One region of the Scopulibacillus cellulosilyticus genome, then DNA from elsewhere that is predicted to be linked to it. Evidence: riboswitches for the same ligand, from Rfam matches in the RefSeq annotation. Region 1 holds a riboswitch; the other holds the start of a gene.

Region 1 (7,644 bases):
CTGATCATGTTGGGATGTCATTGAATATCGAGATCATAGTAAACATCCTGCCGGGAATATAATATTAAATTTTTTTAAGACAATCTAGGAGGCTTAATAGATGAAGATCGTCTATTTATTATTGAGTTTCTTGCTTGTTTTCATCATTGGTTTCATTTTCAGCAATGATAGAAAAAAAATAAAAGCAAGACCAATCATTGTCATGATCGTTTTGGAATTTATACTGTCTTGGATCTTGCTAAATACGAAAGTCGGTATTGGATTTATCCATGTTATTTCTGATTGGTTCGGAGCACTGATGGGGACGGCTGTTCAAGGTGTTAATTTTGTGTTCGGCGGTATGGAAAACAAACCTGGTGCAACCTTCTTCTTAAATGTTCTTTTGCCTATTATATTTATTTCAATCTTAATCGGTATACTGAATTATATTAAAGTGCTTCCTATCATCATTCGATTTATCGGATTTATATTGAGTAAAATTAATGGTATGGGCAAGCTGGAAAACTACTATGCGATATCCGCTGCTATCATTGGGCAGTCAGAAGTTTGGCTGACAACAAAGAAACAATTGGGCTATCTTCCCAAAAAGCGTTTGTATACGTTATGTACATCATCAATGAGTGCTGTCAGTATGACAATCGTTGGATCTTATATGCAAATTATCCAGCCGAAATACGTTGTTGTCGCTGTTGTTATTAATATTTTATCTGCTTTGGTCATTGCAAACATCATTAATCCGTATGATCTCGATAAAGAAGAGGACAAACTGATAACAGATGATACTGGTGAAAAACCAGCTTTCTTCCAAATGGTCAGTGACAGTATTATGGACGGCTTTAAAGTTGCCATTACTGTTGCGGCTATGCTCGTCGGCTTTATGGCCTTAATTTATTTTGTTAATGATATATTTACTTTTATTTTCCATATATCATTCCAAAAATTAATCGGTTATATCTTTGCGCCGGTTGCTTTTATTATGGGAGTGCCTAAGCAAGACATTGTCCAAGCCGGAAGCATTATGGCGACGAAATTAGTAACAAATGAATTTGTTGCAATGACAGACTTAAAAGGCATTGCTCATCACCTGACTCATAGAACAGTCGGTATTGTATCTATCTTCCTTGTCAGTTTTGCTAACTTTGGTTCCATCGGTATTATTACCGGCTGTGTTAAAGCGCTTAATCCAGAAAAAGGGGATGTCGTTGCAAAATTTGGCGGGAAATTACTATTAGGCTCAACACTTGCCTCGATTTTATCAGCTGCCATTTGCGGCGTTTTCCTTTAAGGAAATATGATAAGTCCGGTTTAATTTAAAAAGGAGAAGATCACAATGAAAAATATTATATTAGATGTCGATACTGGTATTGATGATGCGCTCGCAATCGCATACGCTGTAAATTCTCCGGAACTTAACATCTTAGGTATTACAACAACCTTTGGCAACACATCGGTTCCGGAAGCTACCCGGAATACACTGCAGCTTTTACAAGTTCTTGGCGCCGATGATATTCCTGTCTTTCCAGGTGTTGAAAAAACTTTCGCGGGCGAGGAACCAGCGGACAAAGCCACTTGGATTCACGGTGAAAACGGTATTGGAGAAGCTAAATTGCCTTCTGCTGAAAAACAAGCCGGGGACATGATAGCCCACGACTTTATTATTTCTGCTGTTCATGAACATCCAAACGATATTCTGATATTAACTACAGCAAATCAAGGAAATTTAGCAAGGGCTATTGAAAAAGATCCTGAAATCGTTAACTTAGTTGAAGATGTAATCCTTATGGGCGGCGCCGTAACAGTGCCGGGTAATATTACGCCTTATGCGGAAGCGAACATCTACCATGATGCGGAGGCGGCGCAATATACATTCCAATCCGGTATACCGATGACACTTGTCGGTTTGGATGTTACATTAAAAACTTTGCTTAGACGGTCAGTTTTAGATGAGTGGAAGGAAAAAGATACGCTTCTTTCACGTTCATTAGCTCACATGTGTGATTTTTATATGGATGCGTATGCCAAAGAGAATCCAAAATTGAATGGCTGTCCGCTTCATGATCCATTAACTGTTGGTGTGGCCATCGATCCTGCTTTTGTGAAAACTAAAACGATGACAGTTCATGTTAAAACGGAAGGTGCAGCAAAAGGTCAAACCGTCGGTGAAGAAAATTCAAATGGCAACATTAAAGTTTGCCTTGATGTTGATAGTGACCGCTTCGTTTCACATTTCTTAGACAGGGTTGTATCATAATGATTAAAAAGGATCTTCATGAAAAATGAAGGTTCTTTTTTATATGGGATGGGAATTTACCTTTCTTAATTTCTAAGATTAGGTAGAAATAAAATGGGTAAAAGTTAAAATTTCCGCCGATGTCCAAACAACTTTTTCGGGAAAGGCATAGTATGTATTGTGAGAAGCTTGAAGCTATCTCAAACTTCGATAAAGGAGCGATTGACGATATGGACGGATATGCAGGTGGATACGGCGGCGGCGCTGGCTTCGCGTTAATCGTTGTTTTGTTTATCTTATTAATTATTGTTGGTACTGCTTACGTCTGGTAAGCACCGCCTGAATGCTAAATAAAATAAGGCCTTCGCTCATTAGAGCGAAGGCCTTATTTGTTTATTTATACGTTGGGAAAGTATAAATTGGCTTAAGTGTAGATAATTCGACGCAGGAGCCAATTTTAAGTCCCAAGTATAAGGGCAACTAAGCCTCTGTCTAGCCTTTTAAGGCTTGCCAATCGGCAAGTTTTCTTTATTTTTCAGCAGGCACCATCGTCTTGATACGCGATTTAATTCTTGAATAAATGGGCACTGTGATAACTGTCAAAACAATACCTTTAAGTAAATTAAACGGCAGAACCGCAAAGATCACTAAGGTAAACAAACTGTGAATTTCATGGTTAATGCTTTGGCTCATAGCAATAGCCTGATCTGTCGTAAAACCAAGAAATAACGCATAGCTTGGGAAAATGATAAAATAGTTGGCAATCGTCATCACAACGGACATAAAAACTGTTCCAAAAATGAGACCGTACATTAAAGAAGACGCGGTTTTTTTCCTTTTATAAAACCAAGTCCCGGCTATAATAAACAGAGAACCTGCAATAAAGTTAGACATTTCACCAACTGGCACACCTGTTAGTGATCCCGAAATCAAATAGTGTAAAAAGTTTTTCAAAGCTTCGATTAATACACCTGCTGCCGGACCGAATAAAATGCCTCCGATAAGTGCAGGAATATCACTGAAATCCATTTGCAAAAATGCAGGAAAAATCGGCAATGGAAAAGAAATGGTTTGAATCAAAATAGCAATTGCCGACAATAAGGAAATTGTGACTGTTTTCTTTAAAGACGTTTTTTTCATCAGATCACCCCATTTTAATATTTTACCCAGAGTCTGATGATAACGCAGGTACCCGCCAAAAAATACCGCCCAAGGAATACATTCCTTGGGCGGTATTTTATATAGCATAGCTAAATAAATGAGCAAGTAAAAAAACTTAACTCATCATTAAACCATACGTATCATCCTTCTCCCATCCAGACTGTACTGTCGGTACTAGATTCTCACTAGATCCTGCCTTAACGGCTCGCGGACTTAGAGGCAAACCTCATCACCGCCGGTCGGGAATTTCACCCTGCCCTGAAGGAACGTCTTCATTATTTAATTCAATATTTATTATATATGATATTTCATCTTTTTTACAATCCTTTTGCACGATTTTTATTAATTCCTTAACCAATAACTTCAATTACTAAGAAAAAAGGATTTGGAGAAAATATTCATCAAAACAGTTGACTAATTTGCCATTTTTGAATACATTATTAGTGAGCATAGTTTTTCCCTAAGGAAACTTTTTTGTTAACGGGTTATTTTTAGGTGGGGAGGAAACTTTTTATGAGCAGTAAAACTTTATCGCAAAAATACGATATATCAAAAGAAGAAACAAATAAACATACAAATAGTCGTTCAGCGATGGCCGCATTAAGAGGGGATGTCAAAGGTATAAAAAGACTTTTGCCATTTCTTGGGCCGGCTTTTATAGCATCAGTTGCTTATATTGATCCCGGTAACTTTGCAACCAATATTACTGCTGGATCACAGTACGGTTACTTGCTTTTATGGGTCATTGTTGCGTCTAATTTAATGGCTGTCCTTATTCAATCATTATCGGCTAAACTAGGGATAGCAACGGGGAAGAATCTGCCGGAAATAGCGAGAGAGAGGTTCTCCAAAAAAACTTCAGTGTTTCTTTGGATACAAAGTGAACTCGTTATTATGGCCACAGACTTAGCCGAATTTATAGGTGCGGCGCTTGGCGTGTATTTATTGTTTCATATTTCGATGATTCCGGCTGCTGTCATTACCGCTATCGCTTCATTTGCGCTGCTTGAATTACAAAGAAAAGGTTACCGTCCTTTAGAAGCAGGTATAGCGGTAATGGTCTTTATCGTTGTATTAGCTTTCGTTTGCCAAGTTGTTCTGGCCAAACCTGATTCAATGTCTGTTCTCGAAGGGGCATTAATCCCTAGGTTTCACGGCGTACAAACTGTGCTGTTGGCAACGGGTATCCTTGGAGCGACGGTTATGCCGCACGCCATCTATCTTCATTCTCACCTTACGCAAAATCGTGTGGTCGGTCAAAATGAAAAAGAAAAGCGGCAAATATTCAGATTTGAATTTATTGATATTGTCATTGCAATGATCATTGCCGGCGCCATCAATATGAGCATGCTTATTGTTGGTGCAGCACTCTTTCATAAACATGGACTGCTTGTTGAAGATTTAGATGTTGCTTTTAATAAGTTTGGGCAATTGGTCGGTCCGACTTCCGCTATTTTATTTGGACTCGGTTTGTTAATAGCCGGGTTATCAAGTTCATCGGTTGGAACCATGTCGGGTGATGTGGTTATGCAAGGCTTTATTAAAAAACGCATTCCTATTTATTTAAGAAGATTTATTACCATGATTCCGCCGCTTGCCATTATCATATTCGGTGTTAATGCGACTTACGCCTTAGTCATGAGCCAAGTTGTGTTATCGTTTGGTATTGCTTTTGCACTTGTACCTTTGATTATGTTTACAAGTAATAAAAAGATAATGGGCGGACTGGTTAATCATAAATGGACGACAACTTTAGCTTGGATTGTCGCTGTGCTTGTTATCTTGTTAAATATATTTTTGCTGTATCAAACAATTTTTGGATAAAAGTAAAACTCGCCACCCAATTGGCGAGTTTTTTACATAAGGATATTGCTTATTCAGTTTGATCGGTATTTATTTGACAGATTGTTCAACGTCAACATATCCGGCGCCGTAAACATTTGGGTCATCGCCAAGTTTTTTTGCGCCTTTGATTAACATTTCTTTGACTTGATCCGGTGTTAAATCTTTTTGGCTCTCGAGTAAGAGGGCAACAGCACCGGCACATATAGGGGTTGCCATGGATGTTCCTGATAATGAAAGATAATTTTCATCAACTCTGCTTGACTTTTGCGTCTTATCAAGGAATGATGATGGCGAACGAAGAGAGATAATATTAACGCCTGGTGCAACGATATCAGGCTTTTCAACTCCGTAAATGGTTGGTCCGCGGCTTGAAAATTTGGCTATGATATCATCATTCGTATTATTAGTGTTTTTATCATCCATGGCGCCTACAGTAATGACTTTATTACTGAGTCCGGGGCTTGAGATGGTCTTAGGGTCAGGACCCTCGTTCCCTGCAGCGACACAGACAACAATACCGCTGTCCCAAGCTTTTTCCACTATACTTACCATAGGATCTGAATCCTCGCTATTCATCTTCTCAGGCGATCCGCCCAATGACATTGAAATAATATCAATTTTATGTTCATGATTATCATCTTCATTGTAATCAATACACCACTGGACGCCGTCGATGATAGTGGAAAGAGAGCCGGAACCCATTTTGTTTAATACTTTAACTCCTATGAGATTTGCTTCCGGCGCCGATCCGGCATATTTCCCTTCAGACAAAGCGCCATTTCCGGCGGCATCTCCTGCACAATGGGTACCATGTCCATTATCATCATACGGCTTTGTTTTATTGCCTACAAAGTCTTTAAAATGAATAATCCGGCCTTCTAAGTCTTTATGCGGGTAAATGCCAGTATCGACGATGGCGATGTTTATACCTTTACCAGTTAATGTTGTATTATTCTTTTTAACATTGTCAGCGTGAATAGTAGGAACGGCTACATTTAATAGTGCGTGAACCTCTCTATCAAAGTGGATTTTTTTGATGCAGTCACAAGTCGTCAGCAGTTTTTCGATAGACATTGGCGTTAATTCCGCGCTGCAACAGGAAATCCTTGAATAATGGCTCTTGACTTTGCTTTTTTTATGGCTTTGAACAATCTTGTTGACGCTGTCGATGCCTTTAAGAAAAACCTTTTCATTGTGAAACTCGATAATGACTGGGATCTTCTTAGTTTTTTTAAGGCGTGATTCCAAACTTTTATGCAAAAAACACGGGGTTAATTTAAATGGACGATACAAATTAACAAGCTGATGCCTTAACTCGCGGTCGAGACGATGTCCGTGCTGCCGGACAAGTTTTACCATAGAAAACCCAAACAACTATGACACTCCTTATATTTCATATTCACTTGTAATCTATGAAATAAAGGAGACAAGGGTAAGGGTGTTTTACTCTTAATAGAAAAGAAAAGGTGAATGGATAGCGCCTTTTCTGTGAAAATAGTTTTTTAAATTATAATAAAATGTAATATGTCTATTAATTAAAGTAAAAAGAAAAAGAAACCGGTCTTCCTGTATTTCAGAAAACCGGTTTCTTAATTAATATATGATTAGTGAACAGCCGCTTCTTTTTCAAGAGCTTTTTCAACTGTGACATATTCATAGCCAAGATCATTTGCAACGACTTCGAAAGTGATTTCACCATTGAGAACATTTACGCCGCATTTTAGAGCTGCATTTTCCGTAATCGCTTTAGTTACACCTTTATTTGCGATTTCTACTGCATATGGAATCGTTACATTCGTTAAGGCAATGGTTGATGTTCTTGGAACTGCACCAGGCATATTAGCAACAGAGTAATGAACAACCCCATGTTTTTTAAATGTCGGTTCATCATGAGTTGTGACATGGTCGCAAGTTTCAACAATGCCGCCTTGGTCGATGGCAACATCGACAATCACAGACCCAGGTTTCATTGAACTAACCATTTGTTCTGTTACAAGCTTAGGAGCCTTTGCGCCAGGTATTAAAACGGCACCGACTAAAAGATCAGCATTTGCTACGGCTTCAGCGATGTTGAATGGATTAGACATTAATGTTGTGATTTTATTGCCGAAAATATCATCTAATTGACGTAAGCGATCTGCGCTTAAATCAAGAATGGTTACATCAGCACCTAAACCGACTGCCATTTTTGCGGCATTTGTTCCGACCACACCGCCGCCGATAATCGTTACTTTTCCTCGGCTTACGCCTGGAACGCCTGAAAGCAGAATGCCCTGCCCGCCGTATGTTCTTTGTAAGAACTGTACGCCGACTTGAATAGACATTCTTCCGGCAACTTCACTCATTGGAGTAAGAAGCGGCAGAGTTCTGTTAACTGTAACCGTTTCATAACCAATTGCTGTAACACC
Region 2 (7,644 bases), on a different contig from region 1:
ATATTTTGATAAGAAGGGCTTAGTCATTAACTGATAACCGCCTGATATTTCTTTTATTATAAGCCCTCTGTCTTCTTGGTCAAGTTCATTCTTCATATCATTTATTACATTTTTAATGACCGTTTCTTCTTGACCCAGAACAGCTTTTAGTTGTTCCATTGAGAGACCTTCGTCCCCGGTAATATAGAGCAGTCCTTCAATAATGGCTTTCATTTCATTTAATTGCAACTGTTTCGGCCCCTTCCGCTAAACAAATCGAAAAGTCTTGGAAATTATGATCTTGAGTACAGACGATTTGCTTTTTTTTCATTAATTCTAAAAGAGCCATAAAAGTCACAACGATATGCGACCGATTAGGATATGGGAATAGGGATTCGAAGGATACAGGTTCTTTGCTTCTTTTTAATACTTCTATCACTTCACCCATCCTTTTACCGATTGGCAATGATTGACGCTGTATTTTGGCGTTCAGCGGTTGATTGAGCTTCTTTCGTTTAAATATCCCTTGAAAAGCGGATACCATATCATAAATGGTAACATTTGATACTTGCGGTTGAGTTTCCGTCATTAAATGACTGAGATTACTTGGCGGCTTGGTATAATGCATGCTTTGTTCCTGTTCCCGCTCTTTTAAAATTTGTGCAGCTTGCTTATACTGCCGGTATTCTAATAATCTCCTCATTAATTCTTCCCGAGGATCATCCTCAATGTCCATTACAGGTCCTTCTAAATCGTCCTCTAAAGGTTCCGGTTTGGGCAAAAGCATTTTACTCTTCATTTCAATTAATGTAGCCGCCATTACTAAAAATTCACTGGCAACATCTAATTCAAGAACTTGCATTTGATGTATAAAATCAAGATACTGTTCTGTAATTTTGGCAACAGGAATATCATATATATCAATTTCCAGTTGTTTAATTAAATGCAATAACAAATCCAACGGACCTTCAAAGGCGTCAATTTTAATTTTATATTCCAATATTCATCATCCCGACCGTCATTAAGCTGACGGTATTATAGCATAATCGAAAACATTCGGGCAACGAGGTTTATTAAATCTATAAAAATTTTTTACCATAAACACGGCATAAAATTCAACGACATAATAGACGAAAGCGGTATTGCGAAAATTTCTTTTTTTAGAAACAAATAATTTTGCATCGATTTAACTTCATTATCATAAACTTCAAATTTATTGATATATAAGTAGTTATGATCGAGATCAGCTATCATAGCTCTTTCAACAGCCCCGTCAGATGTCTCGACCTCGACGGTTTCTCCGACCGATTGAGCACAAAGATTATAGTAATATTCAGCTGACATTGCTAACCTCCTCACTCCCTCATAAATTATCCTCTCACAATTGGGGATGGAGAAAAAGGTATTTATGCAGGTTCAAAAAACCTTTATGATAAACTATGCAAAAAGGGGCTTATATCAATAGTCGTATATATGAGGGTAAGTGCGGATTTTATTATATAAAGGTACTTTGATACCTTCTAAACGAATGAAAAGAAGCTCAAAGATATCTATCCCTATTAAAATGGTTTAAAACAGGGATAAATGTCAATGAGCTTTTTATAATACTAAAAATCATAGATAAACAACATTTTGTATATACAAATATTTAAAGGATTTAACTTTCCAATTTTTACGGAAAAATATTTTAATCAAATACATGGAAAGATGTAACTGAAATCATATTATTTGGGGTAAACCAAGCAATATGGCCAATGATAACTTGATACAGCATGAGCTTCATAAGCGGGAATCCACTGACTAAACGGATTCGTTCTTTTTAATACAATTTTTATAAAAATCATACACCTGTCTAGTTGGAACAATCGTATATTCATCGCCCAGGAATTGATGAAGCGAGATAATCATTTTCTTTCCGATACCTTGTCCGCGATATGATGGATTGACACTTACATGGTGAAGCTCGGCCTTATTTTCTTGAAGCTTGATGCCAATAATCCCTATAATGTCCTCTTCCTTCCAAAGAAAGAGCTGCCAATCCTTTTGCTCTTCATAAGTTTTCATTGTTTGCCGCAGCTTCTTCAAATCTTTTTCTGACGGAACAAAGGACAATAATCCCATAGCTATTTTTTCATAGCTTTTCTTATAGCGAATTAACATAATAAACCCCTCAGCTTACTTCTAAAAAATCAATCTTTCCATAATTAATTTATGATACAAGTTCAAAAGGTTCCTTAGCCTTTTTGAACATCATTAAATGATACCTATGTGATATATTATAACCAATCTTGAAAAAAATGTGCATCATTAATTTGATAATGCACGATTGAGGCTTGCCATTTCAATAGCTGCTAAAGCAGCTTCGCACCCTTTATTGCCTGCTTTAGTACCAGCACGTTCAACAGCTTGTTCAATCGTATTTGTTGTTAACACACCAAAAATAACAGGAATACCGGATGATAAAGAGATATCCGCTATACCTTTAGCTGCGCTATTGCAAACATAATCGAAATGCGGCGTTGCCCCGCGAATGACTGCGCCTAAAGTAATAACTGCGTCATACTTGCCGGTATCGGCACATTTTTTGGCGGCCCATGGAATCTCAAATGCACCCGGTACCCAAACGATATCAATATTTTCTTCTTTTCCGCCGTGACGCCTAAGCGTATCTTTGGCACCTGCCAACAGCTTTTCAGTAATAAAATCATTAAACCTGGCAACTACAATTGCTGTTTTTATTCCTTCCGCTGATAAATGTCCTTCAAAGATTTGTCCCATGATATTAACCTCCGTTAACTTTTATATTTATTATGTGTCATCTATTTTTAACAGTGAATAAGATGTCCTAACTTTTCATGCTTAGTTTTAAGATAGCGAATATTGCTTTTGTTTGCCGGCATCTCGAGAGGCACCCGCTCTTCTATTTCTATACCGTACTTTGTCAATCCTTTAATTTTACGAGGATTATTTGTCAGCAAACGAATATATTTAATACCAAGATCTTTTAAAATATGTGCGCTTACCTCGTAATCTCGTAAATCTGGTGCAAATCCTAACTTTTCATTTGCTTCAACGGTATCATATCCTTGTTCTTGAAGTTTATAAGCTTTCAATTTATTTAACAGACCGATACCGCGGCCTTCTTGACGCATATAAATGAGAACGCCTTGACCGGCATTTTCAATCTGTGAAAGCGCCGTATGCAATTGAGGTCCGCAATCACATCGATGTGATCCGAAAATGTCACCTGTTAAACATTCAGAATGCACCCTTACCAGTGTCGGCCTCTCAGAAGAAATATCCCCTTTAACAATGGCTAAATGCTCTTTGCCGTCAATCTGATTTGAATAGGCAATAATTTTAAAATCACCGTAGTCGGTCGGCAAGTCAACAGCGACTTCACGTTTTACCAGCGGATCGTGTTCCTTTCGATATTGTATTAAATCTTCTATAGTAATCATTTTTAAATGAAATTGATCTGCGATTTTCCTTAAATCAGGAACTCTGGCCATCTGACCATCTTCTTTCAAAATTTCGCATATCACACCGGCTGGACGGGCACCTGACAAACGGGCGAGGTCTACCGCCGCTTCCGTATGTCCCGCTCTTCTTAACACACCGCCTGACTTGGCAATGAGCGGAAAAATATGACCCGGCCGTTTAAAATCACAGGCTTCGGCAAATGGGTCTACCAAAGCTTGGATCGTTTCTGAACGTTCAAAAGCTGAAATCCCGGTTGTTGTGTTTTTATGGTCAACACTTACTGTAAATGCAGTGCCATTAGAATCTGTATTATGGTCAACCATCGGACTTAATTGAAGTCTTGAGGCTGTTTCTTCATCAATTGGCGCACAAAGCAATCCGCGGCCTTCGGTAACCATAAAATTAATCACTGCAGGTGTCGCTTTATCAGCTAATGCGAGAAAATCTCCTTCATTTTCGCGGTTTTCATCATCACAAACGATAATCACACTGCCTGCTTTTAAATCTTCAATCGCTTCTTCAATAGAATCAAAGAGTTGTCCTTGTTCTGCTTTTTTATCCATTGATAAACCCGCTCTCTTTTAATTTTGTTATCGTTAAACCTTGTGAATCCTCGCTGCTGTCGCGTTGCTGAATAAATTTCTCAATATACTTGCCGACAACGTCTGTTTCAATATTAACAATATCATTAACGCCTTTTTCCCCTAATATTGTATGAGTCATCGTGTGAGGAATAAGAGAAATCAAAAATTCATTTTCATTTAAACCAAAAATAGTTAAGCTCGTTCCATCAACCGTAACTGAACCTTTATATACCATGTAATGTGATAACTGTTCAGAGACTTTTATCGTGTAGTAAACAGCGTTATCTACGGCTTCCTTTTTTGTTATCATACCAATTCCATCAACATGCCCTGAAACAATATGGCCGCCAAGCCGGCCGTTAGCCGCCATCGCCCTTTCTAAATTCACTTTAGAGCCTGTCCGGCATTGGCTGAGGGATGTTGCTTTTACCGTCTCAGGCATTAAGTCAACGGTAAAAATACTGTCCTGAAAATGATTAACCGTTAAACAGACACCGTTAACCGCTATACTATCGCCTAATGAAACATCCTTTATAATTTGCGGAGCTTCAATCGTCATAACGACAGCATCTCCTGATTGCTCAATCATTCTTATTGTCCCTATTTCTTCAATAATTCCGGTAAACATGTTAATTATTCCCCCTTTACATGAGCAACAATTTTCAAATCGTTCCCTATCTTTGTCATTTCTTCAAATTCCAGAGGCAGCGCATCTGCCAGACTGGCTGCACCTTTTCCGCCAAAAGCTGTTAAAGCATCCTGACCGCCTATAATTTTTGGTGCGATATAAGCGATGATTTGATTCACTTTACCTGTTTGAAGAAATGCGTCATGGACACTTGAGCCTCCTTCTACAAGCAAGGTAACGATTTCTTTTTGGCCTAAAAAGGTGAGAACGTTATAAATGGATAAATTTTCAAAATAGTATATATTGGCACCCCGGGTTTTTAAGTCCGCTGCTTTTTGACTATTTTCATGCTCTTTAGAAGTTAAAATCCATGTTGGCGCAAGGCCATCATTTACTATAATTGCCTCGATCGGTGTTCTTAAATGGCGATCCAATATGATCCGGATAGGGTGACGGCCTTGATGATCGTCAAGGCGCGTTGTCAGTGACGGGTTATCAGCTAACACAGTACCAATGCCAACTAAAATCGCATCGTGTGTATGCCTTAAGTAATGTCCGTCCTTTCTCGCTTCTGGGCCGGTAATCCACTTACTTTCACCGCTTGCAGTTGCCATTTTCCCATCTAAGCTGACAGCCATTTTTATTGTTACATAAGGTTTTTTGGTTTTAATATAATGAAAAAAGCTTTGATAATATTGACGAGCCTCATCCTCCATGACTCCAACCGTAACCTCAATTCCGGCATCTTCTAATTTTTTTATACCTGTTCCGGCAACTTGAGGATTGGGATCAACTGTTGCAATAACAACCCGCGAGATATCCTTTTCAATAATTAAATCAGCGCACGGCGGCGTTTTCCCAAAATGGCTGCAAGGTTCCAGCGTCACATATATCGTTCCGCCTTTCGCCTTTTGACCCGCCATATTTAAAGCATGTACTTCCGCATGTGCTTCTCCAGCTTTTAAATGAGCACCTAAACCGACGATTCGACCATGATTAACAACAATAGCTGCTACGGCAGGATTCGGGCTTGTTTGTCCTGAGGTTCCTTTAACCATATTTAAAGCCAATGACATGTACTCAATATCAGACACACTCTTCACTCCCTTCATAAGAAAACAATGAACACCAAAAACCCCGAGAACAATTGTCCTCGGGGTTCAAACGATTCCATAGGAAATAAGCCATAAAAATAAGCATAGATAACCTATTTTTATAGTATCCGTTATGATTCGCAGTTTTACTTATACTATCTCTTATCTTATATATCTATGATTAGTCCTTAAACAATATACATAGATATAAATCCTGATAGTATCAGAAAACATCGGCCTTCTCCCATCCAGACTTTTACTGTCGGTTCTGGTTTTTCACCAGATCCACCGCTTGAGTTTCACTCGCACGGGTCACGGACTTAGAAGCAGAATTTGCTTCATCACCGTCGGTAGGGAATTTCACCCAACCCCGAAGGCATACTTATATTCAATTAGTACATGTTCAACATCACTGTTTGTAAATCTATTATACACAAAAAAGCTGTCTTTTGTCTAATTATTAACTAAAACTGATTGAATCAGCGGTAATTCATGTTTAATTAAATCCTCGTATGTTTCTCTTTGAATAACCAGTTGTGCTGATCCATTTTCGACAAATACGACCGCAGGTTTCGGAATACGGTTATAATGGTTTGCCATCGCATATCCGTAAGCTCCTGTACAAAAAACAGCAAGAATATCGTTAGGCTCTGTTACTTTCGGCAGTTTAGCATCCCAGATTAAAATATCTCCGCTTTCGCAGCACTTACCCGCAACCGTTACTGTATCATCAGCGGGTGCCAGTGCCTTATTAGCTACCATGCATTCATATTTAGCCTGATAAAGGGCCGGTCTCAGATTATCCGTCATTCCGCCATCTACAGAAATATACTTTCTTGTTTGGGGAATATCTTTGAAAGCACCTATCGTATAAAGGGTTGTTCCCGCTTCACCAACTAAAATTCTGCCCGGTTCCACCCAGATTTCCGGATAAGCCATACTAAGCCTGTTACATTCTTCAATAACCGTATCGACAATTGTATCAACAAATTTTTCAATCATTAGCGGTTCGTCTTCTTCAGAATATTTAATACCAAAGCCGCCGCCCACATTTAAAACATTCAACTGAAAACCATATTGTTTTCTCCATTTATCAAACTTCTGAAACATTTTGTTAATTGCTTGCGCAAAACTTTTATCATTAAAAATTTGCGAGCCAATATGGCAATGAAGCCCCTTTAATACAATATTCGGCGAATCACTGGTCATCTGTATCGCCTCTTCTAAGCTGCCGTTATTAAGGTTAAATCCAAATTTAGAATCCTCTTGACCAGTCATAATGTAAGTGTGGGTATGTGCTTCGACACCGGGCGTCGTCCTTAAAAGAACATCAATCGTTTGATGACGTTCCGCGCAAAGTTGATCCAATAAAGTTAATTCATAAAAATTATCAACAATAATTGTTCCTATTTTTTCATCTAAAGCCAGTTTAAGTTCATCCGGTGTCTTATTATTTCCATGAAAGTGAATCCGTTCAGGCGGAAATCCCGCCTTAACAGCAGTATACAATTCACCTCCGGATACAACATCCAATGATAAATCTAATTCATTTATAAGTTGTATCATGGCAATTGAGGAAAAAGCTTTGCTGGCATATGCCACTTGCCACGGTACTTCACGCCGCGAAAAAGCTTTTTTAAATTCTGCCACCTTTTCCTTAATTAATGCAATATCGTAAACATATAGCGGTGAACCATATTCCCTAACTAACTTTACAGTGTCTACACCGCCAATTGTAAGATGACCATTCTCATTAACTTCTTGTGTGCCTCGCATAAAAAATATTCCCCTTTCCTAGGCGGGCACTACTCCAACATGATGAAAATAAAGGAAACTTGGCTGGTGACAAGCCTCCCGGCGAAGTCAACCGCTTAGT

What was found. A riboswitch is a leader RNA that binds a small molecule or an ion and turns the genes downstream of it on or off. The one in region 1 is predicted to bind FMN.
Region 2: it holds a riboswitch for FMN, as region 1 does, so the genes downstream of both, ribD (bifunctional diaminohydroxyphosphoribosylaminopyrimidine deaminase/5-amino-6-(5-phosphoribosylamino)uracil reductase RibD) here and ACFQRG_RS02070 (ECF transporter S component) in region 1, are expected to answer to the same signal.

The regions. Positions count from the first base shown of each region.
Region 1 covers NZ_JBHTCO010000002.1:201,802-209,445, forward strand. The annotation lists gene ACFQRG_RS02055 (NupC/NupG family nucleoside CNT transporter) at 101-1,285, shown strand; gene ACFQRG_RS02060 (nucleoside hydrolase) at 1,331-2,251, shown strand; gene ACFQRG_RS02065 (YjcZ family sporulation protein) at 2,461-2,562, shown strand; gene ACFQRG_RS02070 (ECF transporter S component) at 2,759-3,373, opposite strand; FMN riboswitch at 3,531-3,661, opposite strand; gene ACFQRG_RS02075 (Nramp family divalent metal transporter) at 3,905-5,215, shown strand; gene ACFQRG_RS02080 (S8 family peptidase) at 5,285-6,610, opposite strand; gene ald (alanine dehydrogenase) at 6,841-7,644, opposite strand, start outside.
Region 2 covers NZ_JBHTCO010000001.1:115,007-122,650, reverse strand. The annotation lists gene scpB (SMC-Scp complex subunit ScpB) at 1-228, opposite strand, end outside; gene ACFQRG_RS00620 (segregation/condensation protein A) at 215-979, opposite strand; gene ACFQRG_RS00615 (hypothetical protein) at 1,072-1,323, opposite strand; gene ACFQRG_RS00610 (GNAT family N-acetyltransferase) at 1,780-2,139, opposite strand; gene ribH (6,7-dimethyl-8-ribityllumazine synthase) at 2,287-2,757, opposite strand; gene ACFQRG_RS00600 (bifunctional 3,4-dihydroxy-2-butanone-4-phosphate synthase/GTP cyclohydrolase II) at 2,805-4,025, opposite strand; gene ribE (riboflavin synthase) at 4,018-4,674, opposite strand; gene ribD (bifunctional diaminohydroxyphosphoribosylaminopyrimidine deaminase/5-amino-6-(5-phosphoribosylamino)uracil reductase RibD) at 4,680-5,768, opposite strand; FMN riboswitch at 6,001-6,150, opposite strand; gene lysA (diaminopimelate decarboxylase) at 6,222-7,544, opposite strand.